One region of the Streptomyces sp. NPDC096176 genome, then DNA from elsewhere that is predicted to be linked to it. Evidence: riboswitches for the same ligand, from Rfam matches in the RefSeq annotation. Region 1 holds a riboswitch; each other region holds the start of a gene.
The links. A riboswitch is a leader RNA that binds a small molecule or an ion and turns the genes downstream of it on or off. The one in region 1 is predicted to bind cobalamin.

Region 1 (4,203 bases):
GAGCACGGAGGCGTACGCCACTCCCGACAGCACCAGGCGCGTCGAGGCGATCCGTCCACCGGAGCGAGCGGTGGTGTAGACGAGGAGCAGCGTCAGCAGGGCACCGGCGAAGGCCGCGGCCGACAGCGACACCGGGCCGAACAGGCTTACGCCGAAAACGATGACGGCCACGGCACCGAGCGACGCACCCGACGACACGCCCAGAAGATAGGGCTCGGCGAGCGGGTTGCGTATGAGGGCCTGCAACGCGGTACCCACCAGGGCGAGCCCCGCACCCGTCACCGCACCGAGCAGCACGCGTGGGGCACGTACGTCGAGCACGATGGTCTCGCGCGCATGGGACCAGACGGGATCGGACCAGTCGGCACCGAGGGCATGCGTCACGATGCCCCACACCTGACCGGGCGGTACCTGCACCGACCCGATGGCCATGCCCGCCGTCATGGAGACGACGAGCAGGACGGCGAGGACCACCAAGGCCGGCGCGAAGGCCCGTCGCTGCGTCTCCTCCCGTGCTGCCGAGTGCCGGGAGTCGGAGGACGCCACCGGGGCGTCCTCCGTCCGAGCCGTCACCGGAACCGCTCGGGATGCAGTCCGTGGGCCAGGTCCTCGACGGCGTACGGCGCGCGGACGCCGACCAGAGTGGCGGTCAGGGGCAGCACGACGAAGCGCTTGTTCTTCACGGCGGGGACGTCGGCGAGGGCGGGCTGAGCGAGCAGGAACTTCTTCTTCTGCTCGATGTTTCCGGCCCCGGCGTAGTCGTAGATCGCGATGACCTCCGGCTTGCGGGCGACGACCTGCTCCCAGGAGACGTCCCCGAAGACGTCGTCGAGGTCCGCGAACACGTTGCGGCCGCCGGCGAGCTTGATGACCTCGGTGCCGAGGCTCTTGCCGCCTGCGGTGAAGGCGGTCTTGTCGCCGCTGTCGTAGACGAACACGGATACGGCGGGCGCCCCTTCCACCGCCTTCGCCGTCGCGCTGACACGTTCCTGAAGGTCGGCCACGAGCTTGTCGGCCCGGTCCCGCACGCCGAAGATCGAGCCGATCGTGCGGATCTCGTCGTAGGTGTCCTTCATGGACACCTGCTTCTTGCCGCAGTACTCGCGATTGAGGTAGGTGTCGATACCGGCGTCGGCGAACGCCTCGCGGGACCTGCCTTCGTCCTCGGCGAACGCGCTGCCGTAACCGCCGTAGACGAAGTCCGGCTCGGCATCCAGGACGTTCTCGAAGGACGGCTCCTTCTTGGCCAGTTCGGGGACGGCCTCGAAGTCCTTCGTGAGCTCGGGCAGGACGGCGGAGTCCGGGAAGGCGGTGCCGACCATCCGGTCCTTCAGCCCGAGCGCGAGCATAAGTTCCGCCGGGTGCTGGTGGATGGTGACCACGCGGGAGGGCGGTGCGTCGTACGTGGTGCGGGTGCCGCAGTTGTCGATGGTGACCGGGAAGCCCTGCGCCACGGGCGAGGCGGCGGGCTTCTTGTCACCGGTGCGCTCGGACGCGGCGCAGCCGGCGAGGAGAGTCGCGGACAGAGCGACGGCGGCGCCCATGGCGCGCAGGGCGTGGCGGCGTGGCCGGGAGTAGGGCAAGGAAAGGGGACGGGGCATGCCGTCGTACACGTAGAGCCTCCTGCGGAGTCCGCGCTCCTCGGATCGGGCCCGCGACAGGCCAGTGTCCTGACTCCCGGATCGACGTTCCCCCGGCCTTCCCGCGCGCGATGCGCAGTGGCTGTTCAGAGTTCCACTCCCCGGTCACAGTGGCGGGACCGTGCCGGAATTGCACCGGCTTCCTGTCTCCCGTCGCGGTGATGACCAGCTGATACTACGTTTCCTCGAACCGTGGGTGAAAGGGCGCACGCGGACGCCTGCCCAGCGGCCGCGTGGCGGCGATGGCGGCGATGGTGAGAACGGCCGCCGCGACGGCGGCGCGCGCGGTGAGGGCGCAGGCGGCGCGCTGGTGAGCGGTGGTCATGTCAGTACCCTGGATGATTCGCCGTGGCAAAGTGCCGCCTTCAACCCACTTGCCCCATTCCGGGGCTGGTGGATGCCTGGCGCATCTCACCGACAACGCGAGAATGTTCGCCCGTCTCGCGGAGCATGCCCTGCGCGGTGAGCTCGTAGCGGGTTACGACGGCGGGGTGGAGCAGCGCAACGCGATCACCGAGGCCACGGCGGGCCGCAGGCCGCCGAGCACCGCGAGGAACTTGCCGCGCACACGGCCGGGCTGGAGGCAGCCTGGGCGGCCTCCGTCGCGAAACCGTCGCGCCGCGACGCCACCACAGCCGGCACGCCGATGGCGATCAGCGACCAGATGCACACTGCCCACTTCGCGGCGGGCAGTCCCGCCGTACGTCGATGATCGGCCGTGGGGCCTGGAAGTCTCCTGCCCCGGCGGCGTTGAAGGCCCGGACGAGCTGTCCGCGCAGTTCCGTCCAGGCGTCCTGCGGGTCCATGCCACGCAGGGGGAGCGGCCAGCCGCCACTCGCCGGAGACGTGGTGGCACATGGTGTGCTTCGCGGCGCTGCCGCCCTTGATGCTGCCCAGGTGCGGAGTGCCGAACTCCATGAGCCGGCAGTACGTCGGCCCCGATCCGGGCGGCGCGGCCTGCCCGAGGGCGTAGCGCTCCAGGGGCAGCTCCGCCCAGGGCGACGTCTCCCAGGCGGTCAGCCGCTCCACGGCCAGGAGCCGGGCGAGCCGGGCGCGTGAGGTGACTCGGGGGAAGGGGTGGACCGCCCCAAGAGGTGCTCTACAGCGATGCGGAGCCCGGAGCCTGCCGCCCAGCCCTGCTGTACGAAGAGCAGAAGGTGGAGGTCGTCCTGCTGCGCGGTGAGCTCGGGGACCCCTCAGTCGTGGTGTCGACGCATCCGTACGAGGAGATGGTCGAGGCCGGCAAGAGGGTGGACGTCATCCAGGGCAGCGGCGTCGGCAAGAGGATCGAGGTTCGGACTATCGGGTGGTGCCGTCCGCTTCTCACCTCGCGTAGTAGTGGCAGAAGTCTTGTCCAGCGGGAAGTCATGCGGCAGGTACTCCCACGGGATGCTGGTCCGATCGGCAGAGAGGGACGTGTCGACGACTTGTCCACAGGTCGTGCCGCCGTGCCAGGGCCGGCCGTTCTCACCCCTCGGGGACTCGGCCGCGCGGTCCTGCCCCCGGGTCTTCAATAGCCGACCATGTCGTAACCGGCGATCCGCTGCTATGGTGCCGCGCCGCTTCGGCGCTCAGATTCCTCAATGAGCCATGGGAGCCTCCTCCTTTGAGACGGAATGGAGGGCCTGGGCCGGCTGACCCGTCGCGGTGCGCGGGTCGACTCCCGGTCGACCGCCCTCGCTCCTGACCGCCGCACGGACCGCCGGAGTGACGGTGATCACTGACGCCCTTCGGAGGGTGCTGCGTACGCTTGTGCCGTCGTCGCGGCGGGGCCGGGAGAGCGGCGAAGCTCTCCCGTAACCGCCTGACGGTGTGCCAGGAAAGTCAGCAAGTGGTCAGCATGAGTCCTGAAAAACCTGGGGAATGCTGCCCGAACATGCGACTCGTTGTAGGGTAGGAAAACCGCCCTTGACCTGCACAAACGCAGGCAGGGAGCCTAGATCCGGGAGTGCCTCGATGCTGCGCACCATGTTCAAGTCCAAGATCCACCGGGCCACGGTCACCCAGGCCGACCTGCATTACGTCGGGTCCGTCACCGTCGACCGCGATCTCATGGACGCCGCCGATCTGTTGCCCGGCGAGCTCGTCCACATCGTCGACATCACCAACGGCGCGCGCCTGGAGACCTACGTCATCGAGGGGCAGCGTGGCTCCGGTGTCATCGGGATCAACGGTGCCGCCGCCCATCTGGTGCACCCCGGGGACCTGGTGATCCTCATCAGCTACGCACAGGTCGAGGACGCCGAGGCGCGCACCCTCGTGCCCAGCGTCGTGCACGTGGACGCCGACAACCGCGTCGTGGCGCTCGGCTCCGACGCTTCCGAGCCTGTGCCCGGCAGCGACACGGCCCGCAGCCCGCAGGCGGCCACCGCGCTCTGACGCGGCGCGACGCGAGGTGCACCGGCCCACCCCACGGCACCGCCCAGCCTGAAAGTCCCGGCCGTGGTAGAGCTTCAGTGCTGGATCAGGCCGCCGACCGGGACCGGAGCGACGTGGCCGGTCGGCGGAGACGTCTGCGCCAGGGCGAGGCCGATGTCGACCAGCGATGACCGGCGCAGGCAAG
Region 2 (4,203 bases), on a different contig from region 1:
AAGGGTCTTGTCCGGCGCGAACCGCACACGCACGGGCAGCAGTCCGAGCCCCTCGACCTCACCGGCACGCGACTCGACGTCGTCCTCGATGTGTTCGCCCAGCGCCTGGAAGCCGCCGCAGATGCCGAGCACCGGCCGCCCCTGCGCGGCCCGCCTCGCCAGTGCGTCCGCCAGCCCGCGTTCCCGCAGCCACGCCAGCGCCTTCACGGTCCCGCGCGTGCCCGGGACGACCACCAGGTCGGCGTCCACGAGTTCCTCGGCGCGGTCCACGAACCGCACCACGACGCCCGGTTCGGCGGCCAGCGCGTCCACGTCGGTGAAGTTCGACATCAGCGGCACCGCGCAGACCGCGACCCGCAGCACGTCCTCACCGACGGGCGCCGCGACCACCGACTCCCGTACGGCGCCGCGCAGCGACACCCGCAGACCGTCCTCCTCGTCGATGCCGAGCCCGTGCGCGTACGGCAGGACGCCGTACGTCCGCCGCCCGGTGAGCCCGAGCAGCATGTCCAGCCCCGGCTCGAGCAGGGTCACGTCACCGCGGAACTTGTTCACGAGGTAACCCGCGACGAGCGACTGGTCCTCGGGGCTCAGCAGCGCCGTCGTACCGAAGAACTGGGCGAACACCCCGCCCCGGTCGATGTCCCCGACCACCAGCACCGGCAGCCGTGCGGCGCGCGCGATGCCCATGTTCACGATGTCCGTGCGCCGCAGATTGATCTCGGCCGGACTGCCCGCCCCCTCGCAGATCACGGCGTCATACGTGCCCCGCAGTTCCTCCAGACACGCCATGACCGGCTCGAACAACTCCCGTTTCCTTCCGCCGTGCAGACCCTTCCCGGCGGACGATCCGCCGGCGGTCCCGAAGAAGCCGCGGGCGCTCAGCTCACCCACCGGCTTGCCCATCAGCACCACCTGGCTGGAACGGTCGCTGCCGGGCTTCAGCAGCACCGGGTTCATCAGGGCGGTCGGCTCCACACGCGCGGCCTGCGCCTGCATGGCCTGGGCGCGCCCGATCTCCGCGCCCTCACGCGTCACGAACGAATTGAGGGACATGTTCTGCCCCTTGAAGGGCGCGACCTTTACCCCTTGCCGCACCAGCCAACGGCAGATCCCCGCCGTGACGACGCTCTTGCCGGCGTCCGAGGTCGTCCCGGCGACCAGCAACCCCCCACCGGTCATGCCGGCCTCCTCCCGCCGCGCCCTGCGCGCAGCATCCGCCCCGTGGCACAGACCACCAGGGTCAGCAGGCCGACACGCCGCGACAGCCGCACCGCCCGCCCGATGTCGTCGAACTCCACCGCCCGGCCGTCACCGTTGAGCACCGGACGGTGCTCGACCCGGCCGCCGTACGAGAGAGTCCCGCCCAGCCGCACCCCCAGCGCGCCGGCGAACGACGCCTCGACCGGGCCGGCGTTGGGGCTGGGGTGCTTGCCCGCGTCGGCCCGCCAGGCCCGTACGGCGCCCCGCGGATCCGGCCCGCTCGCGGCCGCCAGGATCGCGGTCAGCCGCGCGCCGGGCCACCCCGCCACGTCGTCCAGACGCGCCGACGCCCAGCCGTAGCGCCGGTAGCGGGGCGACTTGTGGCCCACCATCGCGTCCAGGGTGTTGACCGCACGGAAGCCGACGAGGCCGGGCACGCCGGCCAGCGCGCCCCACACGAGGGCGCCCACGACCGCGTCGGAGGTGTTCTCCGCGACGGACTCGACGACGGCGCGGGCGATCTGCTGCTCGTCCAGGGCCTGCGGATCGCGCCCGCACAGATGCGGCAGCCGTTCACGTGCCGCCTCGACGTCCCCGGTGGCCAGCGCGTCGCCGATGGCGGAGGCCTCACGCCCCAGCGTCGTACCCCCGACGACGGCCCACGTGGCGGCGGCGGTCAGCGCGATCGACGCGGCGGGGGAGCGGCGTGCGGCACGGCTTGCCAGCGCTGCCGCGGCGGCGGCACCGCCCGCGCACACCGCGGTGTGCAGCGCGCCCCGGCCGCGGTGGTCACGCCACAGGACACGCTCGACGGCGGCGGCCATCCGTCCGAACGCGGCGACCGGATGCCCACGGCGGGGATCGCCGAGGAGCAGGTCACCGACGAGGCCGGCGGCGGCGCCGTACACGAATACTCGGTCGGCACGCACGGGATCAGCGATCCCGGAAAGGGTGTCCGACGGACAGGGCTGTACCGCAGCCGGGCATGAGACGAGTCCTCACTCAGGGTCCGCGCCCTGGTTCGACGTGACCGGCGGTGAGAGTTCCTGGCTCCCCGGGGATCGTGCTTCCCGGGTGACAGTGGCGGGACCGCGCCGGATTCGCACCGGACTTCCTCTTCTGCCGCCGTTGATGGCCCCGGCAGTCCACCATGCGCGCGAACGCCCGTCAACTCGCCATTGACCTGCGGCGGGACAGTGTGCCGAGCCCCACACCGGTGCACACACGAAGGCCGGGCCGAAGGCACCCGCAGGTGTCCTCGACCCGGCCTTGTGAGGGTCCGTCGGTCGTCAGGCGACGATCAGATAGATCCCGTAGGAAACGGCCGCCGCGCAGAGCGCGAAGCAGGCGTACGCGCCCGTGCGTGCCAGTGCGCCGGAGCCTCCGGCCTGCGAGGCCGCCTCCTGCTTGGTCAGGCCCACGATGCCCAGGGTGAACAGGCCCACCAGGGCGACGGTGGCGACGAGGCTCACGCCGAAAACGGAGCCGAGAGCTGCCCAGTCGATCTTCATGCTGCTGCTTCCTTACACCGTGGCCGGACGTGCCGGCTCGGGCTCGGCCGGGGCCGGGATGGTGGCCTTGATGTCGCCGGCGGGCGGCGGGGTGACGGCCGCGATGGCGGTCGTGACGACGCCCGCACGCTCATCGGTGCCGTCGGCGTCCACGTCGTTGACGTTGGTGTGGTCGACGACCTGGCGGCGCGAGATGAACCAGATCGCGGTGCACGCGGCGACGAGGAAGACGGCGACGGCCGCGACACCCCAGTCGCCCTGCTTGGTGACGTACTCGGAACCCGCCGCGACGAGGCCCGCGGCCGGCAGGGTCAGACCCCACGCCACGAACATCCGGGTGGCGGTGGACCAGCGGACCACACCGCCCTTGCGGCCGAGGCCGGCGCCCATGACCGCGCCGGAGCAGGAGTGGGTCGTCGACAGGGAGAAGCCGAGGTTCGACGAGGCGAGGATGACGCTGGCCGCGCTGGTCTGGGCGGCGAAGCCCTGCTGCGGCTGGAGGTCGGTGAGGCCCTTGCCCATGGTGCGGATGATGCGCCAGCCGCCGAGGTAGGTGCCGAGCGCGATCGCGACACCGGCGGAGACGATGACCCACAGCGGAGGGTTGGAACCGGGGGCGATCACATTGCCGGCCACGAGAGCCAGCGTGATGATGCCCATCGTCTTCTGGGCGTCGTTGGTGCCGTGCGCCAAGGAGACAAGACCGGCGGAGGCGATCTGTCCGGCGCGGTAGCCCTTCGCCGTGGCCTTCTCGTCGGTCTTCCGGCCGAGCCGGTATGTGAGCCGGGTGGCCAGCATGGCGGCGAGGCCCGCGACGAGCGGTGCGGCGACGGCCGGGATCAGGACCTTGGTGACGACGACGCCGCCGTTGACCCCGCCGAAGCCGACCGAGGCGACCGTGGCGCCGATCAGACCGCCCATGAGGGCGTGCGAGGAACTGGACGGCAGACCCACCAGCCAGGTGGCCAGATTCCAGAGGATGGCGCCGACGAGCGCCGCGAAGATGACTTCAGGTGAGATGCCTGATTCGTCGACCAGACCGCTGGAGATCGTCTTGGCGACCTCCACCGACAGGAAAGCACCGACGAGATTCAGAACGGCAGACATGGCCACCGCTGTCTTGGGCTTCAGTGCACCGGTCGAGATGGTCGTCGCCATCGCGTTGGCGGTGTCGTGGAAACCGTTCGTGAAATCGAACACGAGCGCTGTCACGATCACAATCGCGAGCAGCAGGGTGATGTGTTCCATTTACCCAGGCAATCGTTTGACGTCATTGACTCGGGGACCGTAGGCAACCTGGATGAACGGAAGGTGAACTGAGTCAGGCTACCCGGTGTCTCCAAGTGGTGTCCGGGGGCCGCTTGTCTGGTTTCCGCCCCGGGCGCCGCTCCTCGCAGCCACTCGAACACCCTCCGTGTCCCCAGTGGCGTCGTCGGGCTCTCGTCGGACCGTCGTCGGGCCGTCGGACCTTCGGTGACAGGATCACGGT
Region 3 (4,203 bases), on a different contig from region 1:
CCCCAGCACCCGGGCGCCGTCCTCAACCCCGCGCGCCGGGTCGGCGCCCTGCTCCGGGACATCGCCCGTGCCCAGGTGCGGCACCTGCCGCGGACCGAGCGCCGGACCGCAGCCACGGACCGTATCGAGCAGGCGCTCTCCCTGGCTCAACTCCCCGCCGGAGAATCCCTCCTTCGCCGCTATCCGCACCAGCTCTCCGGCGGGCAGCAGCAGCGCTTCGTCCTGGCGCAGGCACTGCTCCTCGGCGCCAGGGTGATCGTCGCGGACGAGCCGACCACAGGGCAGGACGTGGTGACGAAGCAAGCAATCGTCGCCCAGCTGGCAACGATCGCCCGGCAGGGCATCGCCGTGCTCCTGCTCAGCCACGACCTTGACGTCGTCCGGGCGCTTGCCGACGAGGTGCTCGTCATGCGTGACGGTCGCGTGGTGGAGTCGGGACCTGCGGAGCAGGTGTGGCTGGCCCCCCAGCATCCATGGACCGTCCAACTCCTCGCAGCGGAGGGGGAGGTGGGCGCCAGTCCCTCGGCACATGAAGGACACGTCGTGCTCCAGGTACGTGACCTCACCGCGCACCACTCCCGCACGGCAGTGCTGCGCACCCCTGAGCTCACCGTCCGCACGGGCGAGTGCCTGGCCGTCATCGGCCGCTCCGGCAGCGGCAAGACCACACTCGCCCGTTGCCTGGCCGGACTGCACCGCGACTACAAGGGCGATGTCCTGCTCGACGGCACCCCGCTCCCGCGCAGCCTGCGTGCCCGGACCCGCGAGCAACTGTCCGCGGTCCAGTACGTCTTCCAGGACGCAAGGGCGGCCTTCGACGAACACCGCCCGGTACTGGACCAAGTGGCGCGCACAGCGGTACGGCTGCGCGGCACGGACCCGCAGGAGGCTCGGGCCGAGGCCCTGAAGACCCTGCACACCCTCGGCCTCAGCGGGGAGCTGGTCCAGCGCAGACCCGGCCGGCTGTCCGGCGGCGAACTCCAACGGTCGGCACTCGCCCGGGCCCTGCTCGCCCACCCCCGGGTGTTGATCTGCGACGAAATCACCTCCGGGCTCGACATGGTCACCCGACGCGACCTCCTCGACACACTCGCCGGACTGCTGTGCGAGCGTGGCGAACTGGCCCTGATCCTCATCACCCATGACCTCGACACCGCAGCAGCTGCCTCCCGGATCGCCGTACTCGACACCGGCGAGCTCATCGAGCAGGGACCGGCACAGCAGGTACTCACCTCACCGCGGCACGAATTCACGACCACGGCGGCCTACACGGCGTAGCGCTCCAAGCGCCGGGCCCGCCCCATCCTCCGTGGCTGGAGCCCCTGCTCTCACTGAGCGCCGGTGGCCGAAGTCACCGGACTCGGTCGGGTAGGCCAATGCCCGCACACGTACCCCGCCCCCCCCGCTCGGCGAGCACGCGCTGGGCTTCCAGCCGGGGGCGAGGTTCGCCCGGTGGTCGGCCAAGGGACCAGGACTCCTCACCGTCGATGAGGTAAGAGGTGCGCGCCGACCCCATGACTCTTCGTCAACCTCCGGGCTTTCACCGGCCGTCCCCAACGCCCGCCGGCACGGGCAGGCGGGCGCGGAAAAGGGATGATGCTGTCGGGCATCGGGCCGCTCAGTGCGAGGCGTGCTGCCTGAGGCGGACGCCGGCGGTGTTGGTCGAGGGCAGCGCGGACAGCACCCGCGCGAGGGTGTGGTGTCCGCTCGAGTCATCGAGGATTGCCACGGTGAGGCCCATCAGGGCCGCCGAAGTAAGGCTGTGGTAACTTCCGAACGCCAGTCGAACTCGTGAACGCGGCCATATGTGTGCACGAGTCAGGGAATCCGGTGGGAGTCCGGAACTGACGCGCAGCGGTGAGGGTGACGGGCGGGGCAGCAGCCACTGGACGACGGTCACGGCCGGGTCCGGGAAGGCGTCCCGCCGGGGTGAACCCGAGTCCGAAGACCTGCTGGCAACCGATCGTCCACACGGGCCCCGCGTATGGGTCCTGACGTTGAGGAAGCCGCCACCGTGCATCTGCCACGTCCCACCCGCTGTTCCGTCCTGCTCCTTGCCGGGGCGCTGCTGCTCACCGCATGCGGCTCCGGCTCCGGCCCGTCCGGGAAGTCCGCCGGTAGCGGCGCGCAGGCCGTCACGTTCGACAACTGCGGACAGAAGGTGACGGTCGAGGCTCCACCGAAGCGGGCGGTGTCCCTGAACCAGGACACCACCGAGATCATGCTTTCCCTCGGCCTCGCCGACCGCATGGTGGGGACCGCGACCTGGACCGACCCCGTCATGAAGGGACTGGAGCGGGCCAACGCGAAGGTGCCCCGGCTCGCCGACAACCAGCCGTCGTTCGAGAGGGTCCTGGCCGCCGAACCGGACTTCGTGGCCTCCTCCTTCGCGTCCACCTTGAGCAAGGGCGGAGTGGCCACCCGCGAGAAGTTCGATGAGCTCGGCGTGCCGACGTATCTGTCGCCCGCCGACTGCGAGGGCAAGGACAACAGCGGCGACGGTGACGGCTCACGGACGAAGCCCCTGGCCATGGAGACGGTCTACCGCGAGGTGCGGGAACTGGCCCGGGTCTTCGGGGTGGAGGAGCGTGGCGAGAAGCTGGTCGCCGGGCTGAAGAGCCGGGTCACGAAGGCCACGTCCGGGATCCGCGCCGAGAACGCCACCGTTCTGTACTGGTTCGCGAACCAGGAGTCCCCCTACATGGCGGGCTGCTGCGGCGCGCCCGGCATCATCACGAACGCGCTCGGCGCGAAGAACGTCTTCGACGACAGCACGCAGGAATGGCCCCAAATCAACTGGGAGACCGTCGCCGACCGCGATCCCGACGTGCTCGTCATCGGGGACCTCACCCGCAAGTCGCAGACCGCCGAGTCGGCCGCCAAGAAAATCGCGTTCCTGGAGTCGAACCCGGCGACGAAGAACATGGAGGCGGTGAGAAAGAAGCGGTACGTGCTGCTCAGCGGGCAGGCCATGAATCCGACGATCCGTACCGTCGAGGGCGTGGAGAAGGTAGCCGCGGCGCTGCGCGCGTACGGACTCGCCGGATGACCACCGCCCTGCGGTCTTCCCCGGTCCGCCCGACGCGGGGTGCCGCCCGGGTGCTGCGCGTCGTGGCCGGCCTGGGCGGCGGGCTGGCGGTGCTCGCCGCGTCCGTCGCCGTGGCCATCACCATCGGCCCGGCCGACATCGGTGTGGGCGACGCCTGGTCCGTGGTCGCCTCCCATCTGGGCTGGGGCACGACAGATCTCACTGCGATCCGCGAGGGCATCGTCTGGAACCTGCGGCTGCCGCGTACCCTGCTCGCCGCGGTGTGCGGAGCCGGACTCGCGGTGTGCGGCACGGTGATGCAGTCACTGCTGCGCAACCCCCTCGCCGACCCCTTCGTCCTGGGCGTCTCCTCCGGTGCGTCGACCGGCGCCGTCGTCGTCATCGTCCTCGGGGCGGGCGGCGGTGTCCTGTCCGTGTCCGGCGGCGCGTTCGTGGGTGCGGTCGGCTCGTTCGCACTGGTGCTGCTGCTCAGCCACACGCTCGGCGGGACGACGGACCGGGTCGTGCTGTCCGGCGTGGCAGCGATGCAACTGTTCTCCGCCCTGACCTCGTTCGTGGTGACGACGGCGGCCGACGCGGAGACCACCCGGGGCGTGCTGTTCTGGCTGCTCGGGTCGCTCAGCGGGGCCGGCTGGAGCGAGGTGGGGCTCTGCATGGCCGTCCTGGCGCTCGCACTGCTGATGTGCCTGGGGTACGCGCGCACCCTGGACGCCTTCGCCTTCGGTCAGGACGCGGCGGCCACCCTCGGGGTCTCGGTCGCCCGGACCCGGCTGATGCTGCTGTGCGTGACCGCGCTGCTGACCGCCGCGCTGGTCAGCTCGGCGGGTGCGATCGGCTTCGTCGGCCTGGTCCTGCCGCACGCCGCCCGTGCCCTCGTCGGCCCGGGGCACGCCCGGCTGCTGCCGGTCACCGCGCTCGCCGGGGCGGTGTTCCTGGTCTGGGCCGACACCCTGGCCCGTACCGTCCTCGATCCCCAGGAGGTGCCGGTGGGCGTGGTGACCTCGCTGGTCGGCGTTCCGGCGTTCGTCCTGGTTCTGTATCGCACGAGGAGTGTGCGATGACGACCCGCACGCAGCGGCGGGACGATGGTGCCCGGCCGCCCGGCCTTGGACAGACGACAGCCGGGCAGGCACTCGACGGAGCGTGGTCCGCCG
Region 4 (4,203 bases), on a different contig from region 1:
CGAGTACAGGCTCTTGACGGGGACGGTGACCTGCTGGGCCGACGCCAGTTCACCCGTCAGCTTCGGCTTCGGCGCGCCGCACTTGACCAGGACGTACGACTCGGGCTTCCCCTTCGGGTAGGGCTCCTTGACGGTGAGGACCTGGTAGCTCTTCTCGTAGCGGAGCGTGAAGTTCTTGGCGTGCTTCACCTCCGACTTGACCGGGAAGTAGTCCTCGGCCGGGTCGAAGTTCTTGACGCAGCCCTGTCCCGCGGCCGTCGCCTTGGCATCGGCGGGCCGGCCGGAGTCGCCGCCGCACGCGGTGGAGGTGAGGGCGGCGGCGAGGACAGCCGCGGCGGCGGCCTGACGACGGCCGGGCATGGGGGACCGTACGGACACAGATGACTCCAGGTGGCGTGCGTGGCAGGGCGCACCGGCAGCGCGCGGCGCGCGATGCGGCGTAAGGGAGGGAACCCGCTGAGGGCGGAGGCCGTCAGAACCAGGGGTAGGGGGCTGACGCGTCAAGCGGTACGGACAGACTCCGACGGGCCATGGGCAGCACGAGGCTGCCACCACACCTGAGCAGGCACACGCGTGCCACCGCCTCTCCTGGGGAAATCCGCCCCGTACATCGAGGTGCGACGGCGTGAGTCTCCTGACTCGGGATCACGGCTTCTCCGGCCTTCCCACCCCGGACGGGGCGGTGGCCTCGGGTGGAGTCGCTCCCCCTACACAGTGGCGGTACCGTGCCGGAATCTCACCGGCTTCCTCGTTCCGCCGTCGCTTGTCGGACGGAAGCATGGCAGAGGGGGCCGTCGCTCCGCCAGACCCACCTCTGTGCGTTCAGCCACAGGACGCGGCCTGAGGTCCGCGCACGCCGCATGTTCGCCGCCGAATTCGTCTGCTACGAGGTCGAGTTGGCGTGGGCGGAACGGCTGTGGGTGGGCTTCGCGGACACGTTCGTGCCCGGCTGGTACGACTCCGGCACCGGCCGGATCGCCATCCTCCTCGGCCAGGGCGCCCTCTATCTGGCCGTTCCGCTCGGCCTGCTGTTCTACGTCCGGCACCGCATCGGAGCGAACACGTGGCGCCGGTTGCACCGCTTCGTCATCGTCGTCTATGTGCTGTGTGTGGCACACCCTGCTGTACGGCACCAACGTCTTGTACGGCGAGTGGCCGCGCACCGTGCTGTGGCTGCTGCAACTCCCGGTCGCCGCGTTGCTCTTGCTGCGCCTGCTGCGTCCCGCACGGCGGGCCGAGCGGCTGGGCGCACCCAGGCGGCGCGAGGGCGCGTCGTTGCCGGGCTGGGTGGTGCGGGCCGCCGGCCGGGTGGTCGCCGGGGCCGTCGTGGTGGGGCTCCTCATCGTGATGACATCCGGCCATGACGGCGGCCGGGAACGCCCGGCCGAGCCGCCCGCGACGAGCCCGCACGCTCATGAGCCCGAATGATCCGGGCAGTTGGCTGATGGGATGATGACCGGCGACAGGGCGACGACGGTCCGAGGAAGCCGGTGCGAATCCGGCGCGGTCCCGCCACTGTGATCGGTGAGCGGATCCCGAACGGGCCACTGCCCCGCGGAGGGCGGGAAGGCCGGGACGAGCTGCGAGCCGAGAGCCAGGAGACTCACGTCGTCGCCTCCTCGAAGGACACCGGAGCGGATTTCCCCGGAAGAGAGGGGTGTTTCGGCGTGTCCGAGACAATGGGCGGTGAGGCGTACGCCGTCGAGGTGCCGGCGCGACCGGTCGGCGGTGTGCCCTGCCGGGTCGTCGTGTGCCGGGACTGCTGCTGCGGCACCTCGAAGGTGACCGGCGTCGACCACGCCGCACAGACCGCGCGCCTGCGTGCCGAGGCTCCCGTACGTGTGTCCGCCTGCCTGGACGTGTGCGAGCAGGCAGGCGTGATCGTTGTGCGGCCCTCGTCCGCCGGGCGGGCGGCCGGAGCCCGGCCGGTGTGGCTGGGCCTGGTCAACGACCCGGACGCGACAGAGGACATCGCCGCCTGGGTGCGGGCGGGCGGCCCCGGCGTCGCGCCCCGTCCGGAGATCCTCGACCTGTACACCTTCACCCCGCCGCGCCGCCGCACGGCTTCCTGAGCACCGGCGAGCGCCACGGCTCACAGAGGCAGCGGGGCGATGCCGCGGTCGGGATGGCGCGGGCCGAGGAAGACGACGATGCGGCGGCCGGTGGGCCGGGACGTCCAAGACGTCCCGGCCCACCGGAACCTGCGGTCAGGAAGCGGACAGCTCGCCGCGGACCGTGCGGGCGGCGGCGACCAGGTTCTCCAGGGAGGCGCGGGTCTCGGGCCAGCCACGGGTCTTGAGACCGCAGTCGGGGTTGACCCACAGCCGCTCCGCCGGGATGGCCTTCAAGCCGGTGCGCAGCAGCGCGGCGGCTTCCTCGGTGCTCGGGACGCGCGGGGAGTGGATGTCGTACACCCCCGGGCCCGCCTCGCGGGGATAGCCGTGGGCGGCGAGTTCTCGGGCGACCTGCATGTGCGAGCGGGCGGCCTCCAGGCTGATGACGTCGGCGTCCAGGTCGTCGATGGCCCGGACGATGTCGCCGAACTCGGCGTAGCACATGTGGGTGTGGATCTGCGTGTCCGGGCGCACTCCGCTCGTGCTGAGCCGGAACGCTTCGGTCGCCCAGGCCAGGTAGGCAGGGTGGTCGGCGGAGCGCAGCGGCAGGGTCTCGCGCAGGGCGGGTTCGTCCACCTGGATGACGGATGTGCCGATGGCCTCGAGGTCGTTCACCTCGTCGCGCAGGGCGAGCGCGACCTGACGCGCCGTTTCGCCGAGCGGCTGGTCGTCGCGGACGAAGGACCAGGCGAGCATGGTGACCGGGCCGGTGAGCATGCCCTTGACCGGCTTCTCCGTGAGGGACTGGGCGTACGTCGTCCAGCGCACCGTCATCGCCTCGGGCCGGGAGATGTCGCCGGCCAGGATCGGCGGTCGGACGTAGCGGGTGCCGTAGGACTGGACCCAGCCGTGCTGGGTGGCCAGGTAACCGGTGAGCTGCTCGGCGAAGTACTGGACCATGTCGTTGCGTTCGGGCTCACCGTGCACCAGGACGTCCAGGCCGGTCTTCTCCTGGAAGACGATCACCTCCTGGATCTCGGCCTTGATGCGCTCCTCGTAGGCGGCCGTGTCGATGCGGCCCGCGCGCAGGTCGGCGCGGGCGGTGCGCAGTTCGCCGGTCTGCGGGAAGGAGCCGATGGTCGTGGTCGGCAGCAGGGGCAGCCCGAGGTGGTCGCGCTGGGCGGCGGCCCGCTCGGCGTACGGCTGGGAGCGGCGCGCGTCGGCGTCCGTCACGGCCTCGGCACGAGACCGGACGGCAGGGTCGCGGGTGATCGGCGAGGCGGCGCGGGAGGCGAGTTCGGCGCGGTTGGCGGCGAGTTCGGCGGCGATCGTGTCCGTGCCCCGGGCGAGGCCCTTGGCGAGCGTGACGACCTCGGCGGTCTTCTGCCGGGCGAAGGCCAGCCAGCGCAGGATCTGCGGCTCGATGTCTCGCTCCAGGGCCGTGTCGATCGGCACGTGGAGGAGGGAGCAGGAGGCGGACACGTCGACGCGGTCGGCGAGGCCCAGCAGGATGCCGAGCGTGGCGAGCGACTTCTCCAGGTCGTTGACCCAGACGTTGCGGCCGTTGACCACGCCTGCGACCAGGCGCTTGCCGGGCAGCCCGCCCACTGCGGCGAGCGCGTCGAGGTTCGCGGCGGCGGCCTCGGTGAAGTCCAGGGCAATCCCGTCGACCGGGGCCTTGGCCAGGACGGGAAGCGCGTCGCCGAGCCGGTCGAAGTACGAGGCGACGAGGAGCTTGGGCCGGTCGGTGAGGGCGCCGAGCTCGCGATAGGCGCGTGCGAGGGCGTTCAGTTCCGCCGGCGTGCGGTCCTGCACGAACGCCGGCTCGTCCAGCTGCACCCACTCGGCGCCGGCCGCGCGCAGATCGGCGACCACCTCGGCGTACACCGGCAGCAGGCGGTCCAGGAGAGTGAGCGGCTCGAAGTCCGCGGGCACGCCCGGGGCGGGCTTGGCGAGCAGGAGGTACGTGACGGGCCCGACCAGCACGGGCCGGGCGGTGTGACCCTGGGCGAGGGCCTCCTTCAGCTCGGCGACCTGCTTGCCGGAGTCGGCCGTGAAGACGGTGTCCGGGGCCAGCTCCGGCACCAGGTAGTGGTAGTTCGTGTCGAACCACTTGGTCATCTCCAGCGGCGCCACGTCCTGCGTACCG

Region 2: another riboswitch for cobalamin. It lies ahead of ACIQ7Q_RS19830 (cobalamin biosynthesis protein); the one in region 1 lies ahead of ACIQ7Q_RS22300 (ABC transporter substrate-binding protein).
Region 3: another riboswitch for cobalamin. It lies ahead of ACIQ7Q_RS27575 (ABC transporter substrate-binding protein); the one in region 1 lies ahead of ACIQ7Q_RS22300 (ABC transporter substrate-binding protein).
Region 4: another riboswitch for cobalamin. It lies ahead of ACIQ7Q_RS27555 ((2Fe-2S) ferredoxin domain-containing protein); the one in region 1 lies ahead of ACIQ7Q_RS22300 (ABC transporter substrate-binding protein).

Annotation. Positions count from the first base shown of each region.
Region 1 is NZ_JBIWFV010000007.1:431,505-435,707, reverse strand. It holds gene ACIQ7Q_RS22305 (FecCD family ABC transporter permease) at 1-546, opposite strand, end outside; gene ACIQ7Q_RS22300 (ABC transporter substrate-binding protein) at 570-1,613, opposite strand; cobalamin riboswitch at 1,643-1,825, opposite strand; gene ACIQ7Q_RS22295 (hypothetical protein) at 1,816-1,965, opposite strand; gene ACIQ7Q_RS22290 (hypothetical protein) at 2,735-3,157, shown strand; gene panD (aspartate 1-decarboxylase) at 3,597-4,019, shown strand; partial or broken gene ACIQ7Q_RS22280 (NUDIX hydrolase) at 4,094-4,203, opposite strand, start outside.
Region 2 is NZ_JBIWFV010000006.1:481,595-485,797, forward strand. It holds gene ACIQ7Q_RS19825 (cobyric acid synthase) at 1-1,182, opposite strand, end outside; gene ACIQ7Q_RS19830 (cobalamin biosynthesis protein) at 1,179-2,132, opposite strand; cobalamin riboswitch at 2,222-2,360, opposite strand; gene ACIQ7Q_RS19835 (hypothetical protein) at 2,493-2,714, opposite strand; gene ACIQ7Q_RS19840 (anion permease) at 2,727-3,962, opposite strand.
Region 3 is NZ_JBIWFV010000011.1:201,011-205,213, reverse strand. It holds gene ACIQ7Q_RS27580 (ABC transporter ATP-binding protein) at 1-1,278, shown strand, start outside; cobalamin riboswitch at 1,767-1,972, shown strand; gene ACIQ7Q_RS27575 (ABC transporter substrate-binding protein) at 1,985-3,049, shown strand; gene ACIQ7Q_RS27570 (FecCD family ABC transporter permease) at 3,046-4,110, shown strand; gene ACIQ7Q_RS27565 (ABC transporter ATP-binding protein) at 4,107-4,203, shown strand, end outside.
Region 4 is NZ_JBIWFV010000011.1:195,268-199,470, forward strand. It holds gene ACIQ7Q_RS27545 (ABC transporter substrate-binding protein) at 1-378, opposite strand, end outside; cobalamin riboswitch at 607-791, opposite strand; gene ACIQ7Q_RS27550 (hypothetical protein) at 1,108-1,428, shown strand; cobalamin riboswitch at 1,481-1,605, shown strand; gene ACIQ7Q_RS27555 ((2Fe-2S) ferredoxin domain-containing protein) at 1,680-2,072, shown strand; gene metE (5-methyltetrahydropteroyltriglutamate--homocysteine S-methyltransferase) at 2,208-4,203, opposite strand, start outside.